DNA from 4 places in the Streptomyces sp. NPDC048353 genome. Region 2 is predicted to be linked to each of the others. Evidence: riboswitches for the same ligand, from Rfam matches in the RefSeq annotation. Region 2 holds a riboswitch; each other region holds the start of a gene.

What was found. Region 2 has a riboswitch for cyclic di-AMP ahead of ACZ6RC_RS15715 (C40 family peptidase). Riboswitches for the same ligand answer to the same signal wherever they lie in the genome.
Region 1: linked by a shared signal. The riboswitch ahead of ACZ6RC_RS27400 (transglycosylase family protein) and the one ahead of ACZ6RC_RS15715 (C40 family peptidase) in region 2 are both predicted to bind cyclic di-AMP.
Region 3: linked by a shared signal. The riboswitch ahead of ACZ6RC_RS18655 (M23 family metallopeptidase) and the one ahead of ACZ6RC_RS15715 (C40 family peptidase) in region 2 are both predicted to bind cyclic di-AMP.
Region 4: linked by a shared signal. The riboswitch ahead of ACZ6RC_RS17790 (LysM peptidoglycan-binding domain-containing protein) and the one ahead of ACZ6RC_RS15715 (C40 family peptidase) in region 2 are both predicted to bind cyclic di-AMP.

The regions. Positions count from the first base shown of each region.
Region 1 covers NZ_JBVJGU010000008.1:274,891-282,474, reverse strand. Annotated here, with positions in the region: gene ACZ6RC_RS27420 (Ppx/GppA phosphatase family protein) at 71-994, opposite strand; gene ACZ6RC_RS27415 (DUF501 domain-containing protein) at 991-1,542, opposite strand; gene ACZ6RC_RS27410 (FtsB family cell division protein) at 1,598-2,089, opposite strand; gene eno (phosphopyruvate hydratase) at 2,191-3,477, opposite strand; gene ACZ6RC_RS27400 (transglycosylase family protein) at 3,787-4,476, opposite strand; cyclic di-AMP (ydaO/yuaA leader) riboswitch at 4,479-4,651, opposite strand; gene ACZ6RC_RS27395 (transglycosylase family protein) at 4,911-5,870, opposite strand; gene ACZ6RC_RS27390 (cytochrome P450 family protein) at 6,050-7,312, opposite strand; gene ACZ6RC_RS27385 (nucleoside triphosphate pyrophosphohydrolase) at 7,448-7,584, opposite strand, start outside.
Region 2 covers NZ_JBVJGU010000004.1:95,844-103,427, reverse strand. Annotated here, with positions in the region: gene ACZ6RC_RS15740 (urease subunit alpha) at 1-265, opposite strand, end outside; gene ACZ6RC_RS15735 (urease subunit beta) at 258-587, opposite strand; gene ACZ6RC_RS15730 (urease subunit gamma) at 604-906, opposite strand; gene ACZ6RC_RS15725 (TetR/AcrR family transcriptional regulator) at 1,047-1,667, opposite strand; gene ACZ6RC_RS15720 (ABC transporter permease) at 1,774-2,763, shown strand; cyclic di-AMP (ydaO/yuaA leader) riboswitch at 3,384-3,556, shown strand; gene ACZ6RC_RS15715 (C40 family peptidase) at 3,560-4,036, shown strand; gene ACZ6RC_RS15710 (ATP-binding protein) at 4,119-4,571, opposite strand; gene ACZ6RC_RS15705 (8-amino-7-oxononanoate synthase) at 4,741-5,922, opposite strand; gene bioB (biotin synthase BioB) at 6,067-7,377, shown strand; gene ACZ6RC_RS15695 (adenosylmethionine--8-amino-7-oxononanoate transaminase) at 7,370-7,584, shown strand, end outside.
Region 3 covers NZ_JBVJGU010000005.1:15,588-23,171, reverse strand. Annotated here, with positions in the region: gene ACZ6RC_RS18675 (hypothetical protein) at 63-461, shown strand; gene ACZ6RC_RS18670 (PLP-dependent cysteine synthase family protein) at 695-1,669, shown strand; gene ACZ6RC_RS18665 (MFS transporter) at 1,666-2,886, shown strand; gene ACZ6RC_RS18660 (PP2C family protein-serine/threonine phosphatase) at 3,261-4,406, shown strand; cyclic di-AMP (ydaO/yuaA leader) riboswitch at 4,663-4,810, shown strand; gene ACZ6RC_RS18655 (M23 family metallopeptidase) at 4,822-5,937, shown strand; gene ACZ6RC_RS18650 (PrsW family intramembrane metalloprotease) at 6,088-7,374, opposite strand; gene trmB (tRNA (guanosine(46)-N7)-methyltransferase TrmB) at 7,520-7,584, opposite strand, start outside.
Region 4 covers NZ_JBVJGU010000004.1:579,323-586,906, forward strand. Annotated here, with positions in the region: gene ACZ6RC_RS17775 (phosphoribosyltransferase family protein) at 1-997, shown strand, start outside; gene ACZ6RC_RS17780 (Type-2Aa cytolytic delta-endotoxin) at 1,133-1,711, shown strand; gene ACZ6RC_RS17785 (hypothetical protein) at 1,928-2,698, shown strand; gene ACZ6RC_RS17790 (LysM peptidoglycan-binding domain-containing protein) at 2,766-3,668, opposite strand; cyclic di-AMP (ydaO/yuaA leader) riboswitch at 3,671-3,830, opposite strand; gene ACZ6RC_RS17795 (PadR family transcriptional regulator) at 4,214-4,660, shown strand; gene ACZ6RC_RS17800 (hypothetical protein) at 4,657-5,229, shown strand; gene ACZ6RC_RS17805 (phosphocholine-specific phospholipase C) at 5,284-7,323, opposite strand.

The sequences.
Region 1 (7,584 bases), on a different contig from region 2:
CGCTTTTCCTTGTGAAGAACTTCACGAACTTTCTCGGCGGCTCCCGGCGGGGACCCCCGAAGACTGTCCGTTATGCCACGGACAGGGCGATTCCGTCGAGGATGTCGTGCTCGCTGACGACGACCTCCGCGGCGCCCGTGCGCTCCATGATCTCCAGCAGCACCAGGGCCCCGACGGCGATGACGTCGACCCGTCCCGGGTGGATGACGGGGATCGCCGCCCGCTCGTCGTGGCCGGCCGCCAGCAGCCGGCCGGTCACCTCGGCGACCTGGTCGCGGGAGATCCGGGAGTGGTGGATCGCGGTGGAGTCGTACTCCGTCAGACCGAGCGCGATGGCCGCGACCGTCGTCACGGAGCCGGCGAGCCCGACGAGCGTCCCGGCTTCCGCGATCGGCACCGTCCCCGCGGCCAGGTCGAGCGCGGCCCGGACGTCGGCCCGCACCGCCTCGATCTCGGCGGGGGCCGGCGGGTCGCTGCGCACGTGCCGCTCCGTCAGCCGGACGCAGCCGATGTCGACGGAGCGGGCCGCCTCGACGTGACGGTCGCCGACGACGAACTCGGTGGAGCCGCCGCCGATGTCCACCACCAGACAGCGGCCGGCGCCGGGCAGCTCGGAGGTGGCACCGGTGAAGGAGAACTCGGCCTCCTGGTCGCCGCTGATCACCTCGGGCCGGACGCCCAGGATCTCGATCACGCCGTCGACGAACTCGTCGCGGTTCTCGGCGTCCCGCGAGGCGGAGGTGGCCACGAACCGGAGCTTGTGCGCGCCCAGCTTCGCGATGACGGCGGCGTACTCCCGGCAGGCGGCGAAGGTGCGCTCCAGGGCCTCGGGGGCCAGCCGCCCCGTCCGGTCGACGCCCTGGCCGAGCCGGACGATCGTCATCCGCCGGTCGAGCTCGGTCAGCTCGCCGGTGCCGGGGTCGACGTCGGCGACGAGGAGACGGATGGAGTTGGTGCCGCAGTCGATGGCGGCGACCCGGGTCGCGCCGGTCACGCCGTCCCCTCCTTCTTCTCCTCGTCCTTCTCCCCGCACGGGGTGACGCAGGGGCCCTTGGCCCACCACTCCGGCAGCATCGCGATCGCCTCGTCGCCGAACGGGTTGACCCCCGGTCCGGCGGCCAGCGAGTGGCCGACCAGGACGTGCAGGCACTTCACCCGGTCCGGCATGCCGCCGGCGCTCGGGAAGCCCTCCAGGACCTCGATCGCGTCCCGGCGGGCGATGTAGTCCTCGTGCGCGGCCCGGTAGGCGGCGGCCAGCTCCGGATCGGTGGAGAGCCGGGCCTGCATCTCCTTCATGACCCCGTTCGCCTCCAGGGTGCCGATGGCGGAGGCGGCGCGGGGGCAGGTCAGGTAGTACGTGGTGGGGAAGGGGGTGCCGTCCGGGAGCCGCGGCGCGGTCTCGACGACGTCCGGGTTGCCGCACGGGCAGCGGTGCGCGATGGCGCGCAGCCCGCGGGGCGGGCGGCCGAGCTGCGCCTCGAATGCGGCGACGTCCGCCTCGGTCGGCTCGGTGCGTGCGGTCTGCGGAGGGGGCGTTTCCATGCCTGCGTCTGTCTTCTCGTCGGTGGGCGGTGCGGGGCGTGTTGCCGTCACACCATCATCTCGCGCCCGCGTGTTCACGGGGCGCGTCGGCGCGGTCGACGCCGTCCCAGAGGTTGGAGTACCACGGGCGGCCGGCCGCCCCCTGCTCGGCGCGGCGGGCGCGCTCCGCCTCGGGGTCGTTCACGGTGAAACCGGTCTCGCCGGGGAGGACGTAGTGCAAATGCTCGCGGGCGAGGCGGCGGACGTACGCCGGGTCCTGGAGCCGTGCCTTCTCGTCCCGCAGCTCCTCGACCCGGGCCGCGGCCTCGGCGGCCTGGCGCTCCTGCTCGGCGATCTCGCCCTGCTGGGAGACGTACTGCCGCATGGGATAGGCGAGCGCCACGACCAGCGAGCAGACGATCAGGGCGAGGAGGGCCGCGCGGCCGGTGAGCCGGGAGCGGCGGGCCTGACGGCGGGTCTGGGAGCGGTAGACACGGGCGGCGGTCTGCTCCCCGAGCAGCCTGATCCGGGTCGCGGTCGAGAAGCGGTCCCGGTTCTTCGCGGCCATGTCGTGTCGCCTCCCCTGTCCGTTCCCTCACGCGCGTACGTCCCCGCACACGGTACGGGACCGGGTGCGGGGACGTACGGAAGCTACCTGCGGGAGGTCGTTCAGCCCTTGAAGCGGGGGAACGCGCTGCGGCCGGCGTAGACCGCGGCGTCGTCGAGGATCTCCTCGATGCGCAGCAGCTGGTTGTACTTGGCGACGCGCTCGGAGCGGGCCGGGGCGCCGGTCTTGATCTGGCCGCAGTTGGTGGCGACGGCGAGGTCGGCGATGGTGACGTCCTCGGTCTCGCCGGAGCGGTGGGACATCATGCACTTGAAGCCGTTGCGCTGGGCCAGCTCGACGGCGTCCAGGGTCTCGGTCAGCGAACCGATCTGGTTGACCTTCACCAGGAGGGCGTTGGCGGACGCCTCCTCGATGCCGCGGGCCAGGCGCTCCGGGTTGGTGACGAAGAGGTCGTCGCCGACGAGCTGCACCTTGGCGCCGAGCTTCTCGGTGATGACCTTCCAGCCGGCCCAGTCGTCCTCGAACAGCGGGTCCTCGATGGAGACCAGCGGGTAGGAGGCGACGAGCTCCTCGTAGTACTCGGTCATCTCGGCGGCCGAGCGGGACTTGCCCTCGAACTCGTACGAGCCGTCCTTGTAGAACTCGGAGGCGGCGCAGTCGAGCGCGAGCGCGATGTCCTTGCCCGGGACGTAGCCGGCCTGCTTGATGGCCTCGAGGATGAGGTCGAGCGCGGCGCGGTTGGAGTCCAGGTTCGGGGCGAAGCCGCCCTCGTCGCCCAGGCCGGTGGAGAGGCCCTTGGTCTTCAGGACGGACTTGAGGGTGTGGTAGACCTCCGTGCCCCAGCGCAGCGCCTCGGAGAAGGACTCCGCGCCGATCGGGGCGATCATGAACTCCTGGATGTCCACGTTGGAGTCGGCGTGCGAGCCGCCGTTCAGGATGTTCATCATCGGAACGGGCAGCAGGTGCGCGTTCGGGCCGCCGAGGTAGCGGAAGAGCGGCAGGTCCGACGCCTCGGAGGCGGCGTGCGCGACGGCGAGGGAGACGCCGAGGATGGCGTTGGCGCCGAGCGAGGACTTGTCCGGGGTGGCGTCCAGGTCGAACATCGCCTGGTCGATCAGGCGCTGCTCGGTGGCGTCGTAGCCGACGAGCTCCGGGCCGATCTGCTCGATGACGGCGAGGACGGCCTTCTCGACACCCTTGCCCTGGTAGCGGTTCGGGTCACCGTCGCGAAGCTCGAGGGCCTCGAACGCACCGGTGGAGGCGCCGGACGGAACAGCAGCACGGCCGGTGCTGCCGTCGTCGAGGCCGACCTCGACCTCGACCGTGGGGTTGCCTCGGGAGTCCAGGATTTCCCGGGCTACGACGACGTCGATGGACGGCACGAGCATCTCCTTCTGGGATGTGAAGCTAGATGTGAAGCATGCGGCGCAGGGTCTCTTTGGCCTTGCGGCAAGAGCCTAACCGGCTCCGGGGCTCCCGTCGGCCGGGCGCCCGCCCGCTGGGACGAAAAAGGACCCGGGGGCATGCATATGGGGCCAAAGGCCCTCAGATCTACTCGGCGGTAACCACGGGTGGGGCCCGGACGCGCGGAACCCCGGCCCGCAGCGCTCGGGGGAAGGGCGCTGCGGACCGGGGTGGTCACCGCGGGAGGGTCGTGGGGCCCGTGCGAGCCGCCGGACGCGCACGGGCCGCCGGGCTCACTTCAGGTGGAGCTGCTGGCCCGGGTAGATCAGGTCGGCGTCGTCGACGATGTCCTTGTTGAGCTCGAAGAGCTTCGCCCAGCCGCCCTTGACGTCGTGGGCGGCGGCGATGGTGCTCAGGGTGTCGTCGGCCTTGACCTTGTACTCGCCGTCACCCTTCTCGACCTTCTTGCCGGTGGGGGTGGTGACGGTCTTCTTCGGCGCGGCCTTCTTCTCCGCCTTCGGCGCGGTGCGCTTCTCGCTGCGGGTCGTCGGCTGCTCGGCCTTGCGCTCCGGCGCGGGGGCGGCCTGCTCGGCGGAGCCGCCGTCGTACGAGGCGCCGGAGAGGCCCACGCCGCAGCTCGGCCAGGCACCCTTGCCCTGGCCGGCCAGGACCTTCTCGGCGACCTGGATCTGCTGCGACTTGGAGGCCTGGTCGGCGGAGGCGGCGTACGCGGTGCCGCCGTAGGCGGCCCAGGTGGAGGCCGAGAACTGCAGGCCGCCGTAGTAGCCGTTGCCGGTGTTGATGGACCAGTTGCCGCCGGACTCGCACTGGGCGACGGCGTCCCACTCGGAGGACGTGGCGGCGGAGGCGGAGCCCGCGGTCATCAGCGGGGCGGCGACGGCGACACCGGCGACGCCGACGAGCGCGACGGCGCGGGTGGCCTTGGAAGCGCGACGGTGCTTGCCCTTACCCGAAAGCAGCATGGAGTTCTCCTCACCGACGCCTGCGAGGTGAGCTGTCGGGTTCGGACCAAGTGAGTTGTCCGGCCGCGTGACCAGCACGCGGCTCCACCCCAAGCCGGTGTTCCGGCCGTCTCTCAACGGCCGGGACCGGCGCTTACCTTGGGTCCCCCGCTCCTGCCTACGGCGCTTGCGCGACGACTGTTCCCATCGACCGACGGCAGGATTCGGCGTTCCCGGTCGACGAGGCCCGCGGTGGCGAGCGGTGTCGACCGTAAACACAGACCCCCGTGAAGTTCAAAGAGGTCCATAGGGGAGAAATCACCCCTCCTTGCCCCTGCCCAAAAGCCGTTTACGCAGGTGAGAGGCGACAGGAGCAAACTTTGCGGACGTGACACGCCAGTTGGGGCAAAGAGACCCTTGTCTCACTTGCACAGAACCGGACATACAGCCCCTAACTACCCCTGCGCGGGGACGGTTTCGGGGGTCAGGTCGAGGCTCTGGCCAGGGAGGATGAGGTCCGGGTCGGCACCCACCGTTCCACGGTTGGCGTCATAGAGGGCGGTCCAGCCGCCGGGCAGCTCGTTCTGCTGGGCGATCTCGGTGAGGTTGTCCCCCGGCTTGACGGTGTATTCGTCCGCAGTGCCGGGAGTGCCCGTATTGTCCACAGGCTTCCCGGGGGTGGCGTCCTTTGTCGTCCCGTCAGTCCCGGTCGCGCCCTCGGTCGGCTCGGCGCCCTCGGCCGGCTCGCCCGGCGAGGCGTGACGGCCGCCCTCGCGGCTCGCTTCCGTACCGCTTTCGCGCGTGGTGTCCGTTTGGCCCGGCTCTTCGGGGGCGGCGCCGCCGCGGTGCTTGCCGGTGCCGGGGGCGACCGGCTCGGACGGGGTCCCGGACTCCGGCGCGCCGGTGGCCGTGGAGGCGTCCGGCGTCGCCGGGGTGGCGGGCGCGGACGTGGCGGGCGCGGACGCCCTGGGGGTGACGGGCGCGATCGGGGAGGTCCCCGGGGTGGCGGACGCGGACGGGAGGCCGTCGGTCCGGTTCGACTCCGCGGCCGGCCCGGTGGGCTCCTCCGGCGTGATCGGAGGCCCCGGGTCGACGTCGGGGGCGGTGCCGTCGTTGGTCAGACCGGCGATCGGGGCGCAGGTGGCCCACTCGGTGCCGCCCGCGGCGAACGCCCGCTCGGCCACGGTGATCTGCTGCGCCCGGCTGGCGAGGTCCGCACTGGTCGCGTACGACAGGCCGCCGTGCCGCTCCCAGGTCTCCTGGGTGAACTGGAGTCCGCCGTAGAGCCCGTTGCCGAAGTTGGCACTCCACAGGCCACCCGATTCGCACTCGGCCACCCGGTCCCAGGTGGCGACATCGGCGGCCGAGGCGGACCCGGCGCCGAGCAACGGCAGCGCGAGAGCCGATCCGGTCACGCCTGCGGCGACGACTATGGCGGGGGCCTGGCGGGGTCTGCGGTGACGTCCGTTCCCGGAGCGCATGCGAGGTGCCTTTCGCGTGACGGCTGAGACTGCGGTGAACGTAGCGGCATTCGAACGTCAGTCACAAGTCGATGCAGCGGAGATCACGTAAAAGTCACAGTCTTGATGGGCCGTCAGCTGCCAGAACGGGTGAACTCCACCGGAAGCGTGCGCAATCCACGCATGATGAGACCTCCGCGCCACCGCAGATCCGCCGGGTCGGCGGCGAGGCGGAGGTCCGGCAGCCGGGTCAGAAGGGTGGCCAGGGCGATCTGTCCTTCGAGCCGGGCGAGGGGGGCGCCGATGCAGTAGTGGATGCCGTGGCCGTACCCCAGGTGCTGGTTGTCGCGCCGGGACAGATCGAGGGTGTCGGGCGCGTCGAACCGCGCCGGATCGCGGTCGGCGGCGGCGAGCACGACGAGGACGGGATCCCCCGCCGGAATCTGCTGCCCGCCGATCGTCAGCGGCTCCAAGGCGTAGCGCCACGTGGCCAGTTCGACCGGCCCGTCATAGCGCAGCAGCTCCTCGACACCGGTCTCCAAGAGGCCCCGCTCCCCCGCCGCGAGCGACTCCTGCAGACGCGCGCGCTGGCCGGGGTTCCGCAGCAGGGCGTAGACCCCGTTCCCGACCAGATTGACCGTGGTCTCGAAGCCGGCGAAGAGCAGGATGAAGGCCATCGCCGCGGCCTCGTTCTCGGTGAGGTGCTCCCCGTGGTCCGAGGCCTTGATGAGCCCCGAGATCAGGTCGTCCCCGGGGTCGAGCCGCTTGCGGTGGATCAGCTCGGCGAGGTACCCGCGCATCTTCTTCACCGACCGCGCGACCCCGCCGCGCGGCCCGCCGCCGTGCCGGATCATCATCCCGGCCCAGTCCCGGAAGTCGTCCTGGTCCTCGCGCGGGACACCGAGCAGGTCGCAGATGGCGTAGATGGGGAGCGGGAAGGCGAACTCGTGGATCAGGTCGGCGCTGCCCTCCCGCGCGAACCCGTCGATGAGCCGGTCCGTCAGCTCCTGCACCCGGGGCGCGAACTCGGCGACCCGCCGCGGCGTGAACGCCTTCGACACCAGCCGCCGCAGCCGGGTGTGGTCCGGCGGGTCGATGTTGAGCAGGTGCGTCATCAGCTCGGCCTTGCGCTCCCCCGGGATCCCCGTCTTCCCCTTGGCGTGCGCGGACTCGGCGTGGTGCGCCGGGTTCTTCGACAGCCGCTGGTCGGCGAGCGCCTGACGCGCGTCGGCGTAGCGGGTCACCAGCCACGCCTCGACCCCGCTGGGCAGCTGGGCCCGGTGCACGGGGGCGTGCTCGCGGAGCCAGGCGTAGGCGGGGTACGGATCGGTCGCGAACTCCCAGGTGAAGAGCTCGGGAGCGGCGGGGAGACCGGAGACGGAGGGCTGGTCGTGCATGGTGCCGACAGTAACCGGCCGGGCCGGGGGCGGGGCGCCGGGCTGCGGGGCCTCCGCGGCGCGGAGCGCCCCGGCCGCGCGTCCGGGGGCCGCGAGGCGCCTCCCCTCCACAGTGCCCCCCTAGACCGTGAGGCCCTACACCGTGAGGCCCTCCGCCGCGCGGATCGTGTCGCGGTAGGCGCGGGCGGCCGCGCGGAGGGCCGCCTCCGGGTCGACGCCGTCCGCCTCCGCCCGGGCGGCGAGGGCGAGCAGTTCGTAGCCGATGCCCTCGC
Region 2 (7,584 bases):
CCTTGACCACGCCCCAGTGGTCGATGACGACCGCGCCGGTGATGACGGTGTCGGGCGCGCCTTCGGCGCGGGTGGTCCGGGCCTGCCCCATCGACTCGCGGATGACCTTGCCGCCGCCGAACACGGCTTCGTCGCCCGCGCGGCCCGGGCCTCCGGAGCGGTCCTCCTCGATCTCGACCAGCAGGTCGGTGTCGGCGAGCCGGATCCGGTCGCCGGTGGTGGGGCCGAACAGGTCGGCGTAGACGGCGCGGTGGAGCTCAGGCATGGTCGGCGCCCTTCGGGTCGAGCGGGCCGGCCGTCTCGCCGCGCAGCCCGGGGACGACCCGGCGGCCCGCGAGCGGGACGAGTTCGACCTCGACGGGGATGCCGGGCTCGAAGCGCACGGCGGTGCCGGCGGCGATGTGGAGCCGCTGTCCGCGCGCGGCGGCGCGGTCGAAGTCGAGGCCGGGGTTGGCCTCGGCGAAGTGGTAGTGGGAACCGACCTGGACGGGCCGGTCGGCGGCGTTGAGGACGGTGAGGCGGGTGACGGGGCGCCCTGCGTTGAGGACGACTGCCCCCTCCGCGTACAGGATCTCTCCGGGGGTCATCGGCGGCGCTCCCCGGTCACACGATCGGGTCGTGGACGGTGACGAGTTTGGTGCCGTCCGGGAAGGTGGCCTCGACCTGGACGTCGTGGATCATCTCCGGGATGCCGGCCATCACGTCGTCGCGGGTGAGCACCTTCCGTCCGGAAGCCATGAGTTCGGCGACCGTTCGGCCGTCGCGCGCGCCTTCAAGGAGGTGCGAGGTGATCAGGGCGACCGCTTCGGGGTGGTTGAGTCTCACTCCGCGCGCTCTGCGCTTCTCGGCCACGTCCGCCGCCACATGGATGAGCAGTCGTTCCTGTTCGTGCGGGGTCAGTTGCACGCTTCCACCTCACAGTCGTCCACCGGGCGGTTCCCTCCCGGACAGCAGCGGACCTTACCGATCTTCAACACTCTGTTGAGCTGCGGTGATGCGCTGCCGGGTCAGACATTGCACGTTAGGGCGGAAGTTTTTCCGACGCGTTAACTCGGGCTTTGCGTCTCCATGGACATCAGTCCGCGCAGCCCGTCCTCCAGGACCCCGACCTCCACGTCGCCGAAGAGTGCCTGCTGGGCGATGAAGCCCTGGGCGGTGGCGATGAGGGTGCGGGCCACGTGGTCGGCGGGGACGTCCGCCGCCATGAGGCCGTTGGCGCGGTAGGCCTCGACCAGCAGCGCCCAGGCCTGGCGCATGCCGTGGTAGCCCTCGGAAAGGGTCGCGTAGAGCCGTTCGTCGCGCAGCGTCTCGGACCAGACTTGGATGATCAGCCGCGCGAAGGCCTGGCGGTCCGCTCCCGCGACGCGCTCCTCCAGGAAGATCCGCAGGACCCGGCCGAGGAGGACGTCGGGGGTGGGCGGCGGCACGGTCAGCGACGCCTCCTCGAACGCGCCGCGGATGCCGTCGAACGCCTCCGACGCGATGGCGGCGATCAGCTCCTCCTTGCCGCGGAAGTAGCGGTAGACGGCACCGGCCGAGAGGCCCACCTCACTGAGGACGTCCTGCATGGAGGTGGCGTGGAAGCCGTTGCGGGCGAAGCAGCGCGCGGCGCCGTCGAGGATCTGACGGCGGCGGGCGTCGAGGTGTTCCTGAGAGACGCGGGCCATGGTCCGAATTTAAAACGAACATTCATTCTTGACAAGCGGCCACGCCGGAGGGACAGTGGGCTCAGAGCCTAAAACGAACGATCCTTCTCTTTGAACGGAAGTCGCCATGTCTGCCACCGGCACCCGCAAGACCGTCGCGGTGATGGTGCTGATCCCGGTCGTCGCGGCCCTGGCCCTGTGGGCCTTCGCCTGGCCGGCCGCGCGCCTCGCCCCGCGCGACCTGCCGCTCGGCGTCGCCGGCCCCGCCACCGCCACCGCCCCGCTGGAACAGCGCCTCGCCGAGCACGACGGCGCCTTCGAGGTCCACCGTTACGACTCCGAGGAGGCCGCCCGTAGGGCGATCGAGGACCGGGTCGTATACGGCGCGGTGGTCGTGACCCCGCAAGGGCCCCGGCTGCTGACCGCGTCCGCCGCGAGCCCGGTCGTCGCGGGGCTCCTGCGCGAGGCGGTCACCGCGCAGCTCCCCGCCGGCGCGCCCGTCCAGGTGACCGACGTCGTCCCCACCCCGGCCGACGACCCGCGCGGCAGCGCGTTCGGCTCGAGCCTGTTCCCCCTCATCCTGGCCGGAGCGGCCTCGGGCGTCGTCACCACGGTCCTGGGCCTGCGCCGCGGGCGGGCGGTCCTGGCCCTTGCCGGCGCGGCGGCACTCGCCGGGATCGTCGGGGCCACGCTCGCCCACAGCTGGCTGGGCGCGCTCACCGGGAGCTGGTGGGCCGAGGCGGGGGTCCTCGGACTGACGGTGCTCGCCATCGGCGCGACGCTCGCCGGACTCGCGTCCCTCTTCGGCAAGCCGGGCCTGGGCCTCGGGGCGCTGCTGATGGTGCTGCTCGGCAACCCGTTCTCCGGTGCGGCCAGCGCGCCCGAACTGCTGCCGGCGCCCGCCGGGGCGCTCGGTCAGCTGCTGCCGCCGGGCGCCGGCGGATCGGCGCTGCGGTCGGTCGCCTTCTTCGACGGCGCGGGCGCGGGCTCACCGCTCCTGGTGCTCGGCGTCTGGGCAGCGCTGGGCCTCGCCGCGGTCGCCCTGGGCGGCCGCCGCACCCGGCCGGCCACCGAGCCGGAGACCACTCCGGCGCCGCAGCCGGCCCCGGTGGGCTGACGCCCCCACGAAAACGGCCGCGTGCCCCCGCTGTAGCGGACGGGGGCACGCGGCTTTCGCGTGCGCGCAGGGGCGGGCACGCGGCTCGGTTCCAAGGGGCCGGCGCGAGGGGCATCTCGCTGCAGATCGGCTCCCCCTGCGGGCGAGAGCGAGGTGCACGCCGACCCGCCGGCCTGTGCGCTGCGCGTGCTGGACGGCGAGGGGCGGGCGGAACGGGTCACCGTTCGGACGGCGAGCGGCGGGCGGAACGGGTCACTCTTCCGAGGACTCCGGCGAGTTGACATTCCCGCGTGTCGTGTCGAGGTCCACTCGGCCCACGAGGTGCGCAGAATCCCTCCCCCGTTCGGCGTAGTCGACGAATCCACATATGACCGGGGCGGGTTGCACGGCAGGTGTACACATCTGGCTGAATCAGGCGTTCCACCCCTGGTGCGGGGCCCCTTGGGCAAACCTCTGAAGATCACGAAACCTTCTTGTCCACCCGAACGGGTCAGTCGTGAGGAGCCTCACATATCGCCGTTTCAACTCGGATTTCACCCCGGATGTGGGTCAAGATCCGTGACGACGACAAGCCCCCGCCACCACGGCGGGGCGGTCCGGGCGGACGCCGAGTCCTGCCGCTGTCCCGGACGTCTGGTCGACAGAGGTGGATCGGCAGGAGTGGAGGACCCGAGCAACACGGGACGACCGGGCACGTGGGCCGTTCCTCGGGGTGAAGCCGCAGCCGCGGCCGGGCATCTTCGCCTGCCCGAACCCGACAGGTCATCCTTCACAGGCGGCTGACGAAGGGTTGCGCATGACCGCGCAGATTCATGTCCCGTCCCTGCTGTCCCGGGCCGGAGCCGTCTCGGCTCTCACCCTCGCCGCCGTCGGCGGCACGCTGCTGGCACCAGGTGCCGCACCAGAGGCCCAGGCCGCGACCTCACACGCCAACAAGGCCCTGAGCGTCGCCGCCTCCAAGAAGGGAGCGCCCTACAAGTACGGCGCGTCCGGACCCAGCCGGTTCGACTGCTCGGGGCTCACGGTCTACTCGTACAAGAAGGCGGGCAAGTCACTGCCCCGTACGGCGCAGCAGCAGTACAACAAGACCAAGCACATCTCCGCCTCCAGCAGGAAGCACGGAGACCTGGTCTTCTTCCACTCCGGGGGAAGGGTCTACCACGTGGGCATCTACGCCGGTCAGAACAGGATCTGGCACTCCCCCAAGACCGGCTCCTGGGTCAAGCTCGACAAGATCTGGTCCTCGAAGATCTACTACGGCAGGGTCCGCTGACGGGTCGTCCGACCGCGCTGCCGGAGACCGGCTGAGGGCGCCCCGCCGGCCGCGGAGCCGGGGGCCGCGGCCCGACGCCCGGTCAGGTCCCCGCGAGCGGCGCCGAGACCGGGCGCCGGAGCGCCCAGGGCAGGTCGATCCAGACCGTCTTGCCGCCCTCGTCGGTCGGAGTGACCGAGAGCCGGCCACCCGCCTCCGCCGCGAGGAAACGGATGATCACCATCCCCCGGCCGTTGTCCTGCTGGACCGCGGCCGGGAGTCTTCGCGGCCAGCGCGGGTGGCTGTCGGTGACCCCGACGTACAACCGCTCCTCGCGCTCCAGCCGGACGTCGACGGTGAAGGTGGGCGACTGCCCGAAGGTGTGCTGGACGGCGTTGGTGGCCAGCTCCGAGACGATCAGCCGGACCGTGTCGCCGGTGTCGCTGTCGTCCTCGAGCCCCCACTCCCGGAGGACGTCGTCCACGTATCTGCGGGCGGCGGACACCGAGGCGGGATCGCTCGGCAGCGTGACGGATGCTTCCTGATGGTCTGCCATGGCGACGCTGTCCTTCCCACCGGGGGCACGCCCCGGACTGCACGTCGCGTCAGCGTGCCACCGATCGTGCCGCCATAGGGGCCGATCGCCCAAGATATGCAGATATCAGTCCCCCGAAGCGGTGAACTCGGGCGTGTCGCGGGGCCGCCGGGGACGGCCCGGGCACGGCCTACACCGCGCGCGGGGCCGTCCTGACGATGGTGTCCACCGCCTGGGCGATCCGGTCGTCACCCAGATCCGCGCGCGCCGTGAGCCGCAGCCGGGAGATGCCGTCCGGCACCGACGGCGGCCGGAAACAGCCCACCGCCAGGCCCTCCTCGCGGCAGTCCGCCGCCCATCGCAGCGCCGCCTCCGGTGACGGGGCCCGCACCGAGACCACGGCCGCGTCCGGGCGTGCGGCGGTCAGGCCGGCGTCGGTGAGCAGACGGTGCAAGGTCGTGGCGACCGTCCTCGCCCGCTCCGCGAGAGCGGGATCGCCCTGGATCAGGCGCAGGCTCGCGAGGGCGGCGCCCACGGCGGCCGGGGCGAGGCCCGTGTCGAAGATGAACGTCCGGGCCGCGTTGACCAGGTGCTCGATGACCCGGGCGGGCCCGAGGACGGCACCGCCCTGGCTGCCGAGGGACTTGGACAGGGTCAGGGTGGCGACCACGTCCGGGTCACCCGCCAGTCCGGCGGCGTGGAGCGCGCCGCGGCCTCCCGCACCGAGCACGCCCAGACCGTGGGCGTCGTCGACGACGAGCGCGGCGCCGTGGGCGCGGCAGGCGGCGGCGAGTTCGGGCAGCGGCGCCCGGTCACCGTCCACCGAGAAGACCGAGTCGGTCACCACGAGGGCCCGGCGGCCGTCATGGGCCTGGAGGGTCTTGCGCACGGAGTCGGGGTCGGCGTGCGGGACCACGGCCGTCTCGGCACGGGAGAGGCGGCAGCCGTCCACGATCGAGGCGTGGTTCGCGGCGTCGGAGACGATCAGCGAGTCCCGGGCGGTGAGCGCGGTCAGCGCGGCCAGGTTGGCGGCGTAGCCGGAGGAGAAGACGAGGGCCGCCTCGAAACCGCAGAAGTCGGCGAGTGCGCGTTCGAGCGTGGTGTGCAGCCGGGTGGTCCCGGTGACCAGGCGCGAGCCGGTCGCGCCCGCGCCCCAGCGCCGTGCGGCCTCGGCGGCGGCCTCGGTGATCTCGGGGCGCCGGGTCAGGCCGAGGTAGTCGTTGCCCGCCAGGTCGAGCGGCTCCGCCTCGGCGGCGCGCGGCCGCAGCGTCCGCACGAGACCGGCCTCCGCGCGGCGGCGCGCCTCCGTGTCCGTCCAGTCGAACGGAGTCCGGCGCGGGTCCTCGTCCGGCGTGTGCGCGTCCCGGTGCATGGGCCAGATCCTTTTGTAGGCAGCGCACAGACCCTAACCGCCCGTGGCCGAGGTCAGAGTGTGGCCATCCACACACCTCAATCCGGCGCTGTTGTTCGGTTCCTCCTTGGCCGGGGGGCGTGCCGTAGGCCAGGATCAGCCCTTATGGACCTGCTGAACACGCTGGTGGACAAGGGGCTGCGGCGCGAGCTGCCGACCCGTGAAGAAGCGCTCGCCGTGCTGGCGACCTCCGACGACGAACTGCTCGATGTGGTGGCCGCGGCCGGCAAGGTGCGCCGTCAGTGGTTCGGGCGCCGGGTGAAGCTCAACTATCTGGTCAATCTGAAGTCCGGCCTCTGCCCGGAGGACTGTTCGTACTGTTCCCAGCGGCTCGGCTCGACCGCCGGGATCCTGAAGTACACCTGGCTGAAGCCCGACGAGGCCTCCCAGGCCGCCGCCGCCGGTGTGGCCGGCGGCGCGAAGCGGGTCTGCCTGGTGGCGAGCGGCCGCGGCCCGACGGACCGGGACGTGGACCGGGTCGGCAAGACCATCGAGGCGATCAAGGAGCAGAACGAGGGCGTCGAGGTCTGCGCGTGCCTCGGTCTGCTCTCCGACGGCCAGGCGGAGCGGCTGCGGGCCGCGGGCGCCGACGCGTACAACCACAACCTGAACACGTCCGAGGGGACGTACGGCGAGATCACGACCACCCACACCTACCAGGACCGCGTCGACACCGTGCGGAAGGCGCACGACGCGGGTCTGTCGGCCTGCTCGGGGCTGATCGCGGGCATGGGCGAGAGCGACGAGGACCTGGTCGACGTCGTCTACGCGCTGCGTGAGCTGGACTCGGACTCGGTCCCGGTGAACTTCCTGATCCCGTTCGAGGGCACGCCGCTCGCGAAGGAGTGGAACCTCACCCCGCAGCGCTGTCTGCGGATCCTGGCGATGGTGCGGTTCGTCTGCCCGGACGTGGAGGTCCGGATCGCGGGCGGCCGCGAGGTGCACCTGCGCTCGATGCAGCCGCTCGCGCTGAACATCGCGAACTCGATCTTCCTGGGCGACTACCTGACGAGCGAGGGCCAGGCGGGCCAGGCCGACCTCGACATGATCGCGGACGCCGGCTTCGAGGTCGAGGGCGCGGGCACGACGACGCTGCCCCGGCACCGTGCCGACGCGCTCGCCGCAGCGGCGGGCGGCTGCGGCTCGCACGCCGAGGCCGGGACCGGCGGGGGCTGCGGCTCGCACGCCGGAGCCGGCGGCGGTGGGGGTTGCGGCTCGCACGCCGAGGCCGGGGCGGACGGCGGTTGCGGTCCGTGCGGCGGCGCTTCGGCGCCGGAGGCCGACGAGGTTCCCGCGGCCGGCGCCGAGGTCGGGGCCGGGGTCGGGGCCGGTGCCGCCGAGGCGTCGAACGCGCGTACCGACCTGGTGGCGGTCCGCCGCCGGGGTGCCGGAACGGACCTCGCGCCGAATGCGTGAGAGCGACCTGCTGGCCCTGGACCGGGCGCACGTCTGGCATCCGTACGGTCCCATGCCGGGCCGTACGGACCCGCTGGTCGTCGCGTCCGCCTCCGGGGTACGGCTGCGGCTCGCCGAACCCGCGTACGGCCGGGACGAGTTGATCGACGGCATGTCCTCGTGGTGGTCGGCGATCCACGGCTACAACCATCCGGTGCTCAACGACGC
Region 3 (7,584 bases), on a different contig from region 2:
GGCCGAATTCCCGCCCGTCCCTTTGCCCGCCGACGAGTGCGGGCCGTAGTGTCACGCGCACCATGAGTGACCGAAGCGTGGTCGACGCGCGACAGGCAGGACGGCGGGCGCCCGCCGTCCTCCTTCTGCTCGCCCTCGTCGCGTTGCTCGTCAGCGTCTGCCACGGCGCGCACGGGCACACGCTGCCGCCCACCGGCGGCGGGGCCGCCGCGGCCGTCGTCTCCGCCCCCGCGCTGCCGCACGGCTGCGAGCGGACCGGGGAGGCCTGGTCCTTCGACGTGCACCTGCCCGCGCAGGGCGCGGCCCCGCAGCTCGCCGCGCCGGACGCCGGGGAAGCCGTACGCCTCGCCGACGACGAGGTCTTCCCCGCCGATCCGCGCGCCCGGTGCGTCCGCGACCGGGCGGGGCCGGGGCCCGAGCCCGGCCGCCTGCTGATCGCCCTCGGAGTGGACCGGAACTGAGCCGGGTCGCCGCACACGACCAGGCTCCCTTCCGGCACACCACCTCGAGGACAAACCCCCTGATGAACGACCTGCTCTCCGGCACAGCCCTGCCCGGCACCGCCTTGCCCGGCACCGCTTTGCCCGGCACCGCTTTGCCCAGCGCCTCCCTGTCCGGTACATCTCTGCCCGGTACATCCCTGCCGGATCCCGCCCTCGCCGCGCAGACCGTCGGCAACACCCCCGTCCTCCGGATGGACGACGGTTACTGGGCCAAGCTCGAAGGCTTCAACTTCGGCGGCATCAAGGACCGCGCCGCCCTCCACATGGTCGGCGAGGCCCGACGTCGCGGTGTGCTGCGGCCCGGGGCACCGATCGTCGAATCCACCTCAGGCACCCTCGGCCTGGGCCTCGCGCTCGCGGGCGTGCTGCACGGCCACCCCGTGCACGTCGTCACCGACCCCGGCCTCGAACCGATCGTCGAGCGGATGCTCGTCGCCCACGGCGCCCGGGTCCACGTCGTCCCCGAGCCCCGGCCGGACGGTGGCTGGCAGCAGGCCCGCATGGACCGGGTCGGCGAACTGCTGGCGCGCCTGCGCGGCGCCGACGGCGCCCCGGCCTGGTGGCCCGACCAGTACGGCAACCCCGACAACCCGGAGTCGTACGCCGGACTCGCCGCCGAACTCTCCGCCCAGCTCGACCGGATCGACGTCCTCGTCTGCGCCGTCGGCACCGGCGGGCACTCGGCCGGCATCTCCCGCGCGCTGCGCGCCACCAGCAGCCCGGCCCTCGAACTGGTCGGCGTGGACTCCGTCCGCTCCACCGTCTTCGGACTCCCGGCGGGCGAACGGCTGATGCGCGGTCTCGGCTCGTCCATCCATCCGGGCAACGTCGACCACGGCGCTTTCGACGAGGTCCACTGGGTGGGCCCCGAGGACGCGGTCCGCGCGGCCCGGCGGCTGGCGGCCCGGCAGTTCGCCACGGGCGGCTGGAGCGTGGGCGCCGTCGCCCTCGTCGCGGGCTGGCTGGCCCGCACCCGGCCGCGCGGCACGCGGATCGCGGCCGTCTTCCCCGACGGGCCGCAGCGGTACTTCGACTCGGTGTTCAGCGACGAGTTCTGCGCGGCGCACGGGCTGCTGGAGGCGCCGGTACGGGAGGAACCGGCGGCGTACGAGAGCGGCGTGCCGGTCACCGGCTGGACCCGGCGCGTGCTGGAGCGGGTCCGATGAGCGCCCCGACCGCGGTCCCCGCCGAGGGCGGGATCTGGAAGCGGAGCCGTACGTTCGACCCGGCCGTGCGGCTGCTCCTGGTCAACCAGCTGACCATCAACCTCGGCTTCTACATGCTGATGCCGTACCTCGCCGCGCATCTCGCCGACGGGCTCGGCATGGCGGCCTGGTCGGTCGGGCTCGTCCTCGGTGCCCGCAACCTCTCTCAGCAGGGCATGTTCCTGATCGGCGGCGCCCTCGCCGACCGGCTCGGCTTCAAGCCGCTGATCGTCGCCGGCTGCGCGCTGCGGACGGCCGGCTTCGGGGCGCTCGCCTTCGCCCAGTCGCTGCCGGTGCTGATCGCCGCCTCGGTGGCGACCGGACTGGCGGGGGCGCTGTTCAACCCCGCCGTCCGCGCGTACCTGGCGGCGGAGGCGGGGAAGCGGCGCGTGGAGGCGTTCGCCCTCTTCAACATCCACTACCAGGCGGGGATCCTGCTCGGGCCGCTGGTGGGGGTGGCGTTGACCGGGGTCTCCTTCCGGCTGACGTGCGTGGTGGCGGCGGCGCTCTTCGCCGTCCTGACGGTGGTGCAGCTCCGGCACCTGCCGGTACGGGCCGGGGCCCGGGGGGACGCGGCTCCGGACGCCGGGGGCGGGCGGGGCCAGTTCCGTACCGTGCTCGCGAACCGGACCTTCTGGCTCTTCTCGCTCGCGATGACCGGCTCGTACGTCCTGTCCTTCCAGGTCTATCTCGCGCTGCCGCTCGCGGCGGACGGCACGGCGCCGACCACCGCCCTGTTCGTCGTCTCGGCGCTCGTCGCCCTGGCGGGCCAGCTCCGGATCACGGCCTGGTGCGGGCGCCGGCTGACCCGGGAGCGCTGCCTGGTGCTCGGCCTCGCGCTGATGGGCGCCGCCTTCCTGCTCCCGGCCGGGGTGCCGGGGGTGGTGGGGCTGCTGCTGTGCGCGGCGGTCCTGGCGCTCGGGAACGCGGTCCTCTACCCGTACGAGATGGACACGGTCGTCGCCCTCTCGGGCGGCCGGTGGGTCGCCACGCACTACGGCCTGTACAACACCGTCTGCGGGATCGGCATCACCCTCGGGAACCTGGGGACGGGGGCGCTGCTCGACGTGGCCGGCGGCTCCGCCACCCCGTGGCTGGTCCTGGCCGCGGTCGGTCTCGGCTGCGCGGTGGCGATCGGGGCCCTGGCCCGGCGCGGCCGGCTGGCGGCGACGGGCTGAGCCGTACGCCCCGACGGGGGGCCGGCGCTCTCCGGACGCTGTCCGGAGGCCGCCGGGGCGGCCGGGGCCACCGGGGCCGCCGGGGCCACCGGGGCCACCGGGGATACCGGGGCTACCGGGGCGGCCGCGTGCCGTACTCCACTCGGCGGCGCGGGGTCGCCGCCCGGGGCGGCGACCGGCACGCTGGGAAGGGCACGGTACCGTCCGGCGCCGTGCACGGATCCGGCAGGAGAGCACAGGTGGGGCAGCGAGCGGCGGGGAACGGGGCTTCCGGGCATCCGCGCCCGGGCCCGCACGAACGCCCGCGTCAGGCCTCGAACACCCCCTCGCACGGCCGCTCACGTCCGCACCCGGGCCCGCACGGCCTTCCCCACCTGCGCCCGGACCCCCGCCCGCGTCCGCCCTCACGGGCCGAGCGCGCCCGCCGGTTCGTCCGGGCCCTGCCCCCGCTGATCATCGCCGGAGGGGTCGTCTTCGACCTGGCGACCCCGCCCGCCTACACCGCCGCCCCGCTGTTCTCCGCGGCCCCGCTCATCGCGGCGCCGCTCTTCTCGATGCTGACGACCCTGCTCACCGGCATCGCCGCCGTCCTCGCCTCCGTCGGACTGCACCTCTACAACAGGACCGTCACCGACGTCCCCGCCCTCACCGAGACCCTCACCGTCATCACGGTCGCCGCGCTCGCCCTGCTGATCAACCGGGTCGTCCGCCGCAGCGGCGAACGCCTGGCGTCGGCGCGGGTGATCGCCGAAGCGGCGCAGAAGGCCGTGCTCCCGACGCCCGCAGAGCGGATCGGCGGGCTGCAGGTCGCCGCCCGCTACGAGGCGGCGCAGGCCGACGCGTTCATCGGCGGTGACCTGTTCGCCGTCCAGGACACCCCCTACGGCGTACGGGTCGTGGTCGGCGACGTACGGGGCAAGGGGATGGACGCGGTCGAGGCCGTCGCCGTCGTCATCGGCGCCTTCCGGGAGGCCGCCGAGCAGGAGTCGACGCTGGAGGGCGTGGCCCAGCGCCTGGAGCGGGCCCTGGCCCGCGAGGGCACCCGGCGGACCGGCCTGGACGCCGCCGAGGGGTTCACCACCGCCGTCCTCGCGGAGATCCCGCGCGGCGCCGGTCTCGTACGGGTGGTGAACCGCGGGCACCCGGAGCCGCTGATGCTCTACACCGACGGCGGCCTGACCATGCTGGCGCCGAGCCAGTCCGCGCTGCCGCTCGGCATGGGCGATCTGGCCGCCTGGCCGGACCGGGCCGACGAGACGCCGTACCCGCCGGGCGCCACGCTGCTCCTCTACACCGACGGCCTCTCCGAGGCGCGCGACGCCCACGGCACCTTCTACGATCCCGCCGAGCGGCTGGCCGGCCGGATCTTCCCCGGACCGGAGGAGCTCCTGGACGCGCTCGTCGACGACGTGCGGCGGTACACGGGCGGCGGGACGACGGACGACATGGCGCTGCTGGCGGTGAGCCGCCCGGCACGCGGGCAGCCGGAGCGGCGCCGGACCATGCCGGTGGTGCCGTGACGGCCTGCGGTGCCATGACGACCGACTGTGGTGACCATCCGTGATCGAAAGGTCCCGCTCCGATAACAATTGACGAAACATCAGATTCGGTTTCGTCGGCGCCTTTTCACTGAAACAGGGTCATGTGGGGGGCAAGTCGGGCCATTACCCCGCAATCCCATGAACGATCAGTAGGAACAGCTTGGAATACAGACCCCCTGTCTATTAACGTTCGATAACGCAGCGCGGTCGTCCCAGCCGTCGTTAGAGACGGCACCGTGCGCACGCGCCGAATCCTGAAAAGGAACCGGGGAACCACTACTTGGGGTGAATCGGGCGCTTTCGCACCTGTGCGGCAGTGCTCGTAGGAGACCTTCCTGCTCCGAACCCGTCAGCTAACCCGGTAGGCGAGAAGGAAGGAAAGGAGCACGCCTCCGTGGCGTCCAACACCCCTGCCCCCGAAGCCCCCTTCGACGCGTTCGGTGCCTCGGGTGCCGCCGGGACGGACAACGACACCGGCGCGTGGGAGGAGTGGAATCCCACCGAGGACTCCCTCCGCCAGCAGGCCCGCTCCGGTGGCCGCCACCGCGTGGTCAAGCAGCGCTCCGGCTTCGCCCGCTCCTCCACCGTCCTCGGCGTCGGTGTCATCGCCGCCGTCGGCGCCGGCGGCCTGGCCACCGCCCAGGAGAAGCCGGCCGTCTCCATCTCCCTTCCCGACCTCGACCTCCCCGACGCCTCCGAACTGCCCGGCGTCGGCGAACTGATCGCGGACGGCACCGGCGGAACCGAGGGCGTCGACGGCGCCGGTACGGACAACCTCCAGCCGCTCACCGCCACCCTCGCCCTGCCCACCGAGACGACCGGGACGGCCGGCTCCGCGAACGGATCCGCCTCCGCCGCTTCCGCCTCCGCGTCCACCGCCGACGCCGGCGAGGCGCTGCGCGCCCGCATCCTCCAGCAGGCCGAGCAGCAGCAGGCCTCCGCCGACGCCGCCGAGAAGGCCGCGGCGGAGAAGGCGGCCGCCGAGAAGGCCGCCGCCGAAGCGGCAGCCAAGGCGAGCGCCGCGGAGAAGGCCGCCGCAGAGGCGAAGAAGAAGGCCGAGGCGGAGGCGGCGGCCAAGGCCGAGGCGGAGCGCCTGGCCAAGCTCGCCGCGAGCTACGCCCTGCCCACCTCCTCGTACGTCATCACCTCCACGTTCGGCGAGTCCGGCTCGATGTGGTCCTCCGGCTACCACACGGGCCTCGACCTCGCCGCCCCCACCGGCACCCCGGTCAAGGCCGTCCACGGCGGCACCATCAAGTCGGCAGGCTGGTCCGGCTCGTACGGCTACCGCATCGTCCTGGAGCTCGCGGACGGTACCGAGGTCTGGTACTGCCACCTGTCCTCCATGACCGCCTCCGCGGGCCAGTCGGTGGGCACCGGCGAGACGATCGGCCGCGTCGGCGCCACCGGCAACGTCACCGGCCCGCACCTCCACCTGGAGGTCAAGACCCCGGGCGGCTCCGGCGTGGACCCGGCCGCCTGGCTGCGCGACAAGGGCCTGAACCTCTGACCATCGCCCGCGGGCCTGAAGTCCGCGGGCCTGAACGACCGCGGCCAGGGCCTGAAGTCCGCGGCGAGGGCATGAGCTCCGCGACGGGGGCCTGACCGTCCGACCGCTCGGCTGCGCGCGAGGGGGCTGAGCGTCCCGCCGTCGAACGCGTCAGCTCCGATAGGGGTTGTAGCCGCTGTAGTCGAGGTACTGCGGCGGCGCCCATACCTGCCCGGTCGCCCGCGCCGCGTACGTGAGCGCGGGCGAGGCGACCGCCTTGCGGTGCCAGAGGTGGTGCAGCAGCTCCTGCTCGCGGGCGGCGAAGTCCGGTTCCGCCGCGCCCCGCTCGGCCCGGTGGCGCAGGAAGGCGAGGGTCGTCGCGAACGCCTCGTACTCCCCGACCGCCCGCGCCGCCGTCTTGCCGTACGTCCGTGCGGCGAAGGCGCGGGCCACCGAGCGGGCCCTCATGGAGGAGAGCGCGAGGGGTTCGGCGGGCGAGAGCCAGCCGGCCGCCGCGTACGCCGGGAGCTGCCCGGATATGGTCCGCAGCTCCCGCTGCCGGCTCCATATCGCCAGCCAGGTCAGCAGCGCGAACGCCGGCACCATGAAGGCGCCGTACACCACGAGGAACCACCAGCCGCCGAAGACGGCCGAGCCGTTCCACAGGGCGTGCATGCCCATGGCGAGTATCAGGCCGGCGAGGGGGAGCAGGACGCGGCGGACGCGCCGGCGGCGGGCGGCGAGGGCGGCGAATCCGAAGCCGATGCCGGTGAGCACCGTGAAGAGCGGATGCGCGAACGGCGACATCACGATCCGTACGAAGAAGGTCCCGGCCGTCACCGAGCCGAACCCCGAGTCGCCGAACTCCTGGTCCTCCCCGAAGGCCCTGCCGAGATAGAGGATGTTCTCGGTGAAGGCGAAGCCGGTGGCGGTGAACCCGGCGACGACCACGCCGTCGACCACTCCGGTGAAGTCCCGTCGGCGGAAGAGGAAGAGCAGCAGGACCGCGGCGGCCTTGGCGCTCTCCTCGACGACCGGGGCGACGACGGTGGCGCCGAGGGTGTCCGCCGAGGCGGGGTCGGCGGTCGCGGTCGCGATCCAGCGGACCGCGAACGTGTTGGCCGTCAGCGCCACCAGCGCGGCCGCGAAGGCGCCCCAGGCGAAGGCGAAGAGCTGGTTCTTCCAGGGGCTCGGCTCCACCCGGTCGAGCCAGCGGAACGCGGCCATCAGGAGCGGCACGGGCAGCACGGCCAGACCGAGCCCGACGAGGAACCCCTCCGTGCCCGTCTCGTGCCGCACCAACCCGAGGATCACCAGGGCGCAGAGCGCGAGCACCGTGACCACGGCGACGGCCCGGACCACCTTGCTGCGCCAGAAGGCGCGGCGGGGCCGGTAGCGCCACTGGGCACGGCCGGGGACGCCGGGGAAGGCCGGCTCCTCGGTGTCCCGGGCGGGCACGGGGGAGAGAAACGGATTCGACACGTGAACGACCCTAACGAGCCGCACCGACAGAGTGCGCGCGAGTTCCGCGACCTGTGGACAAGCCGGCCCCGGGCGTTAGCCAGGAGCACCGGAACGGGCCCCACCTGTGGAAAAGCCGGGGCTACCTACGCCGGAAGAGCAGGTCGTGCACCACATGGCCCTTGTCGAGGCCCTGCCCCTCGAAAC
Region 4 (7,584 bases), 480 kb from region 2:
CCGGGGCCGCCGGCCGCTCCCCGTGGACGGGCGGACGGTGCTCGTCGTGGACGACGGCATGGCGACCGGAGCCACCGCCCTGGCCGCCTGCCGGGTGGTACGGGCCCGGGGCGCCGCACGGATCGTGCTCGCCGTCCCCGTGGCTCCGCGCGGCTGGTCCGGCCGGGTCCACGGAGAGGCGGAGGAGACGGTCTGCGTCCACGACCCCGAGTCCTTCTACGCGATCGGCCAGTTCTACGGCGACTTCTCCCAGACCCCCGACGAGGAGGTCCTCGCCTGCCTGGACCGCCGCCGCCCCGCCGAGGCGGTCGGCGAGGACCCGCCCGCCGCGGCCCCACGGGAGGACACCGACGTACGCGTCCCCCTGGGCGGGGCGGCGCTCACGGGCCGCCTCGTGGTCCCCGGCGGGGCCGCGGGGATCGTCCTCTTCGCCCACGGCAGCGGCAGCAGCCGGCACAGCCCCCGCAACCGGGCCGTGGCCGACATCCTGAACCACGCCGGTCTCGGCACGCTCCTCTTCGACCTGCTCACCGAGGAGGAGGCGGACGACCGCGCCCTCGTCTTCGACACCGCCCTGCTCGCCGACCGGCTCGCCCGCGCCACGACCTGGCTCGCGGAACGACAGGCGACGGACGGGCTGCCGCTCGGCTACTTCGGCGCCAGCACCGGCGCGGCCGCCGCCCTCCGCGCCGCGGCCGACCCCTCCTCCTCCGTCGCCGCCGTGGTCTCCCGAGGCGGCCGCCCGGACCTGGCGGGCCCGCACCTGGCCTCGGTCCGCGCCCCCACCCTCCTCATCGTGGGCGGAGCCGACCCGCTGGTCCTCGACCTGAACGAAGAGGCCCGAGCGGGACTCCGCTGCGAGAACCGGCTCGAGGTCGTGCCCGGCGCCGGCCACCTCTTCGAGGAGCCGGGCGCGCTGGAACGGGTCGGCGACCTCGCCGCCCGCTGGTTCGCCGCCCACTTCACCCGCCGGCCCCCGGCCGCACCCGGCGCGTGAGCGGACCGATCGCCCCGTGGCCCTAGGGCGGCGCCGTCGACCCGGTGCGTCCGCACGGCGGGACGCCTTCGACCCGGCGCCCCTCCCCTCGGCATACTGACGCCTCTTGATCACCGCCACACCACAGGAGGAGTCATGGCCGCCGCTTTCAAGACCGTCATCGAGGTGGGCCCGGACCATCTCGCCCAGGCCCGGGCCGTCGACCGGCTGTTCCAGGAGGCGATCGCCCCGGCGACCGTCAACTTCGACTTCGACAACATCAGGGAGGCCGCCGCCGCGATACCGGACAGCGCCATCGTCAAGATGGTCCGCGGCTGGGGGCTCCAGGAGAACGCCCCCGTCCTCGTTATGGTGCTCTCCCTCAAGGAGGCCGTCCGGCAGGCGCTCCCGGAGGAGTTCGCGGACGCCTCCTTCTGGGACACCATCGAGAAGGAGCTGGTCCACGCCTTCACCGGCCTCGCCGCGCAGGAGGGCGAGCCGGGGCTGTCGTACTACGAGGAGACCGAGGACCGCACGTCGTACTACCGCGACCTGTTCTTCGCCCTGCAGGACGAGGAGACCGGTGCGTACCTGTACGCGATCGCCTTCTGCATCGACGTGACGCTCGGGCTGGACAAGGCACGGGTCGGCACGCTGGGGATCGAGGACATCGTCCCGTTCGCGATCCGCCTCAACGCGATCGTGGTACGCCAGGAACTGGGCCTGGCCGCCTGACCCTCCGAGGAATCGGCGGACACCCGCCCCGGCCCGCCGTCCCGGGCCGGAAGCAGCCGACCGTCCCGGCCGGAGGCCAGAGATCCGCGGCCTCACCAGGCGCGTCGGCCGGCCGCGTGCCCTGGACGGGTGAGTGTGCGGGACCGGGGACAGAGTCGGACGCGGATCGGGTACGGATCGCTGCGTTGCTCCCCCCGCCTCGGAGGATGCTGTCCCATGCCTGTCCGCAAGGCCGCCGTACGAGCGTTGACGACCACCCTGTGCGCGGCGCTGCTCCTCGCCGCCTGTACCGGGGCCCCGCCCCCGCCACCCGCCGGGGGAGCGGCTGGACCGCCGGGCGACCGCGACTCCGTACCCCATCGCCCTCCGGCCCCGAGGCCCGAACCCGCCTGGGTCGACCGCCTTCCCGGAGTCGGTCCGTCCACGCGTGCGGCCTTCCCCGCCGGCACCACCCAGGCCCTGGTCGTGCTCGGCGCGACGACGACCACCAACGAGGCCGAGGCCGTCCTCTACGAACGCGACCCGAGCAGGCGGTGGAACCGCGTCGCAGGACCGTGGCCCGCCCACAACGCGCTGCGCGGCTGGACCGACGAGCACGTGGCCGGCGATCTGCGGTCACCCATCGGGGTGTTCCGCATCGGGGACGCCGGCGGTCGGCTCCCGGACCCCGGTTCACTGCTGCCGTACGACCAGGACGAGGAGTTCGCCCTCCAGGGCACGGGCTTCGCCGGAGAGCCGCTGGAAGGCTCCTTCGACTATGTGATCGCCATCGACTACAACCGGATCCCCGGGACGAGTCCGCTGAACAAGAAGCGGCCCCTCGGGGCGGCGAAGGGCGGCGGGGTGTGGATCCACGTCGACCACGGCGGGCCCACCCAGGCGTGCGTCTCGCTCGCCCGCGAGGTGATGCCCGAGCTCCTGCGCGCCCTGGACCCGATGAAGGAGCCGGTCATCGTGATGGGCCCGGCGGCGGACATCGCGCGCTGAGCGGACGGCGGGGCTCCCGGCCCCCGAGCGGCCGGGAGCCCTGCCGTGTCCGCCCCCGAAGGGAGGATCAGTAGGGGCCGTTGACGTTGTCGATCGAGCCGTAGCGGTCGGCCGCGTAGTTGCAGGCGGCGGTGATGTTCGCGACCGGGTCGAAGAGGTCCATCGACGTACCGGGGACGTGGTAGGCCAGGAAGGTCGGCTCGATCACCTGGAGCAGGCCCTTCGAGGGGGTGCCCTTCACGGCGTTGGAGTCCCAGAGGTTGATGGCCTGGGGGTTGCCCGAGGACTCCCGCATGATGTTGCGCTGGATGCCCTCGTAACTGCCGGGGATTCCGTACGAGGCCATGATGTCGAGCGACTCGCGGATCCAGCCGTCGAGGTCGTTGCTGTAGCGCGGGGCGGCGGGCGCGGCGGCGGGAGCGGCCGGCTGGGCAGCCTTCACGGGGGCGGCGCCGCGCTCCTGCGAGCGGCTGGCGCGCTCGGTGCTCGTGCTCGTCGCGCTCTTCGGCTTGGCCTTGGCCTTCGCCTTGGGCTGCGTCGCCTTGGCCTTCGCGGGGGCCTTGGGCGCGGCGGCCGCCTGCTTGCGGATCGTCAGTTCGAGACCCGGGTGAATAAGTGACGGATTGTCACCGACAACGCTTCGGTTGGTGGTGTAGAGAACCTTCCAGCCGCCCCGGATGCCCTGTTCCTGTGCGATCAAGGAAAGGGAATCACCGGACGCGACCGTATAGGTGCGGGCGGTCGAAGCGGCAGCGGCGGGAATCGATTCTTTGATCTTTTCCGCGGCGCTGGAAACGGTCCTCTCCGCGGCAATGGCGGTGGGGGTTGCGGAAGCCGGGGCGGGCGCGGCGTGGGCGGCGGCCGTCGCGACCAGGGGCAGGGCCAGGGCCGCGCCGCCGGTGCCGGCCAGGGTGAGACCGCGGGTGAGGGTTCGGTGCTTGGGGCGCCGGTGCTTACCGTGTGCAGGCATGATGGGTTCCTCTCCGGCGCCTGCGGGGTGAGCTGTCGGGTTCGGGCTGGAGATGCCCGGCCGCACGCGTGCGACTTCACCCCGATCCGATCCGGAATCCCGAACCGGAGAGAAAAGTGGGTCCCCCGCTCCTGCCGACGGGTGAATAGGTGGTCTTTCGGGCGGTGGCAGGATTCGGCGATCCGTCCGAATGCAGGTGACCGTAGGCGAGAAATGTCGGCGAAAACAAGTCTCCGATGACGCGGTTAATTGCGGAATGCGCGCGCCTTGTGTGACGTGGCCCTCGATCGGGCGTCGGGCGGTGCCGAACTTCCTTGCGCGGTACGGGGTCGACGGGTGGGTGGGCACGGTTCCACGCATCGTCGTGATTCACGTCACTGAGTCAGTAATGTCGTTCTTTATCGCTTGTTCTCCGGAGTGTGCAAACAATAAGGTAATGCGGCCAATAAACCTGAATATCCCTTTTGGGGCGATAGTTCAGGGGGGTGGTGGACCTGGAAAGGGCTGTCTTGCGGCGCAAGGTAGTCACCACTACCATGCACCGCATGACAAAGGAGCTGCCGGGCGCCGGTGACCAGCGGCGCAGTCAGCTTCTGCGCGGGGTGCTCGACCTGTGCCTGCTCTCCCTGATCGGAGAACGGCCGCGCTACGGCTACGAGTTCGTCGAAGCGCTCACGGAGAGCGGCCTGGAGCTGGTGAGCGAGGGCAGCATCTATCCGCTGCTCGCCCGGATGGAGCGGGCCGGGCTCGTCGAGTCCTATCGCGCGCCGTCCTCCAGCGGCGGCGCGCCCCGCAAGTACTACCGGCTCACCGGCGCCGGCCGGGCCGAACTGGACAGTGGGCGGACCGTCTGGCGGGAGTTCTCCGCGCAGGCAGGCCGCATCCTGACCGCGACCACCGACCGGGCCCCGACCGAGGCCCGGGCCGAAGCCGCGGCCGGGACCGGCGAGCCGCCCGACACCGACGCACCCACGGGGGAGAAGACCACATGACAACCGAACGCGTACTCGCGATATGCCGCAGCAACTGGGAGTACCGGGGCATCGACGACGCGACCCTCCGCGACATGCTCGCCGAGCTGGCCGCGCACCTCCAGGACGCCGAGGCCGCCGGGCGCACGCCGCGTGACGTCGTCGGCGAGGACGTCACGGCGTTCGCCGCCTCCTGGGCCCGGGCGCGCAGGCCGCTCCACCGCCGCGCGGCGCGCCTCGCCGCCATGATCACCTTCATGGCGGGCCTCCTGCTGCTGCTCGCCCACCTGCGCCACTGGACGGCGGGCGTGGACGTCACCCCGGGCCGGACGGCCTTCTGGGGCGCCATCGCCGTGACGACCGTCGCGCTGGAGCTGCGCCGAGGCTCCCTGGGGCTGGGCAAGGGCTGGCTCGTCGCGCTCGTCGTCGGCCTGCCGGCGCTGGTGATCACCGACAGCCTCGCCGGCGTCGACCCGCTGTTCCGGATGCCCCTGTGGGCGAGCGTGCTGCTGGTCCTGCCGGGATGCGCGTACGCCGTCGCGGAGGCCCGGAACAAGAAGCGCGCGCCGCTCGCCCCGGCCCACACCTGACCCGCCCGAGCCCGGCGCCGTACCCGGATGCCCGAGCCCCGCGCCGAGCCCAAGCTAGCCCGTCACGCTCGGCGCGCCGGTCTCGATGTGGCCGGTGTAGCGGCGGGACCAGGTGCCGTCGATGTCCGCCAGGATGGTGAAGTCGTACCAACCCCCGTGATAGGCCACCGCGTTGAAGTGGTCCTCACGCGAGGAGTTCGCCGCGACCGTGTACGTCCACGGGCCGTCCGAGCGGTAGGCGTTCGACCGGATCGTGAACGTCACCGGGCCCGCCGAACTGTTGGTCAGCCTGAAGTAGACGGCGGTCTTCCCGGTGCCGGGCTCCGTCGCGAAGCGGGACGCGACCTCGACCGCCCGGCCCGCCTTGGACGCGTCGCCGATGAAGCGGCGCAGGAAGCGGTTCGGGCCCATCATCGAGATGTCGTACTTCCCCGACCCCGAGCCCGTCCCGATGTTGAAGTAGTCCGACGACGTCGAGCCCGGGTCCACGGTGTACTGCCAGGCCGCCGTGTCCCGGTGCTGGTGCGGGTGGATCGTGAAGTGCGCGGCCCGCCGGGCCTGCTCGCCCTGGTTCGTCATCGAGAACCAGGCCAGGATCTTGCCCCCCGTCCCGAACTCGAACCGGTCCAGGTTGCCGTTCACCTGGTACGGCAGGGCGCGCGCCGGACGCGTGCCCGGCTCCTGCGCGGGCAGCGCGTTGTCCTGCGGAACCGGGTTCGGCAGCGGACCGCACGTGGACTGCCCGATCACCTTGGCGGTCGAGGGCAGCCCCGACGGCACCCCGTACACCGGCCGGGCGAAGTCGAAGACCCCCGTGAGGTCACCGGTCACCTTGCGGCGCCAGGCGCTGATGTTCGGACAGGCGGCCGGCTTGCCGATGGCCGCCGTCCACGTCTCCATGAAGCGCAGGACGGAGGTGTGGTCGAAGACCTCCGAGCTGACCCAGCCGCCCCGCGTCCACGGGGACATGACGACCATCGGGACCCGGAAGCCGAGGCCGATCGGCACGCCGTCGAGGTACTCGCCCGGCGTCCCCGGCGGGGCGACCGGCGGCGGCACGTGGTCGAAGAAGCCGTCGTTCTCGTCGTAGTTGAGGAAGAGGACCGTCCCGTCGAAGACCTCCGGGTCGGCGGCCAGGGCGCGGTACACCAGGTCCACGAAGTGCGCGCCGTCGCCGGGCGGGGCGTACGGGTGCTCCGAGAACGCCTCGCTCGCGACGACCCAGGACACCTGGGGGAGCGTGCCGGCGACGACATCCGCACGGATGGCGGCGGCGATGTCGTCCGGCGTCGAACCGGTGACCTTGGGCACGGACCCCATGCCCCGGTCGTACAGCGGGTCGCCGGGCCGGGCGTCGGTGAACCTCTTGAAGTAGGCCAGGCCGTTGTCGCCGTAGTTGTCCTGCGCGTTCTGGTAGACCTTCCACGTCACCCCGGCGCGCTGCAGGGCCTCGGCGTACGTCTCCCAGGTGAGCCCCGACTCCTCCCCGCCGTCCTTGCTGGAGGCGTCGATCCGCCCGCTCCACAGGAAGGTGCGGTTGGGGCCGGTGGCGCTCAGCGCCGAGCAGAAGTACGCGTCGCAGACGGTGTAGTGGTCGGCGAGGGCGTAGTGGAAGGGGATGTCGCTCCGGTCGAGGTACCCCAGCGTGCGGGTGTTGCCGACCCCCAGCACCCAGTTGTCCATCCGGCCCTTGTTCCAGGCCGCGTGCTGCGAGGTCCAGCTGTGGGGCAGGTCGCCGTTGCACTGGGCCAGCGTCTCGCCGTCGACGCCCCCGGCGGGCGGCGTGGCGCTGAGCTTCCACGGATACTGCCGGGCGCCCCAGTTGGGCTGGTTGAACGTGCCCCAGCCGCCGGGCAGATTGCCCGCGGCCCGGTCGGCGAAGCCGCGGACACCGCGCAATCGTCCGAAGTAGTGGTCGAAGCTGCGGTTCTCCTGCATGAGGACGACGACGTGCTTCACGTCCGTGATGGTGCCGGTGGCGCCCGCGGCCAGGGCCGTCGACGCCGAGGCCCCCGGCGCCCCCGCGCCGGCCACCAGGCCCGCGCCGAGCCCCGCTCCGATCCCGACGAATCCCCTGCGGCTGATGGGAGTCATGCCCCGCCTCTCGGTCCCCGGGTGCCCCAGCGGCACACCGGGGAAAGAATGGGGGAGGGCCGCCCAAAGGTATACGACCGTGCGGTAAGTCTTTGGTGAACATACGAGTCGGCCGCTGCGGTGCGGCTCACTCCGCCACCCGGATTGGTCTGCCGGACGACCAATGCCCCGGTGCCTGCGGGCGGGCCGGGCGAGGCGGGGGTGTCGCCGACGTGCGGGATATCGGATTGCCCGGCCCCGGCGCCCATGGGAGCCTGTGCT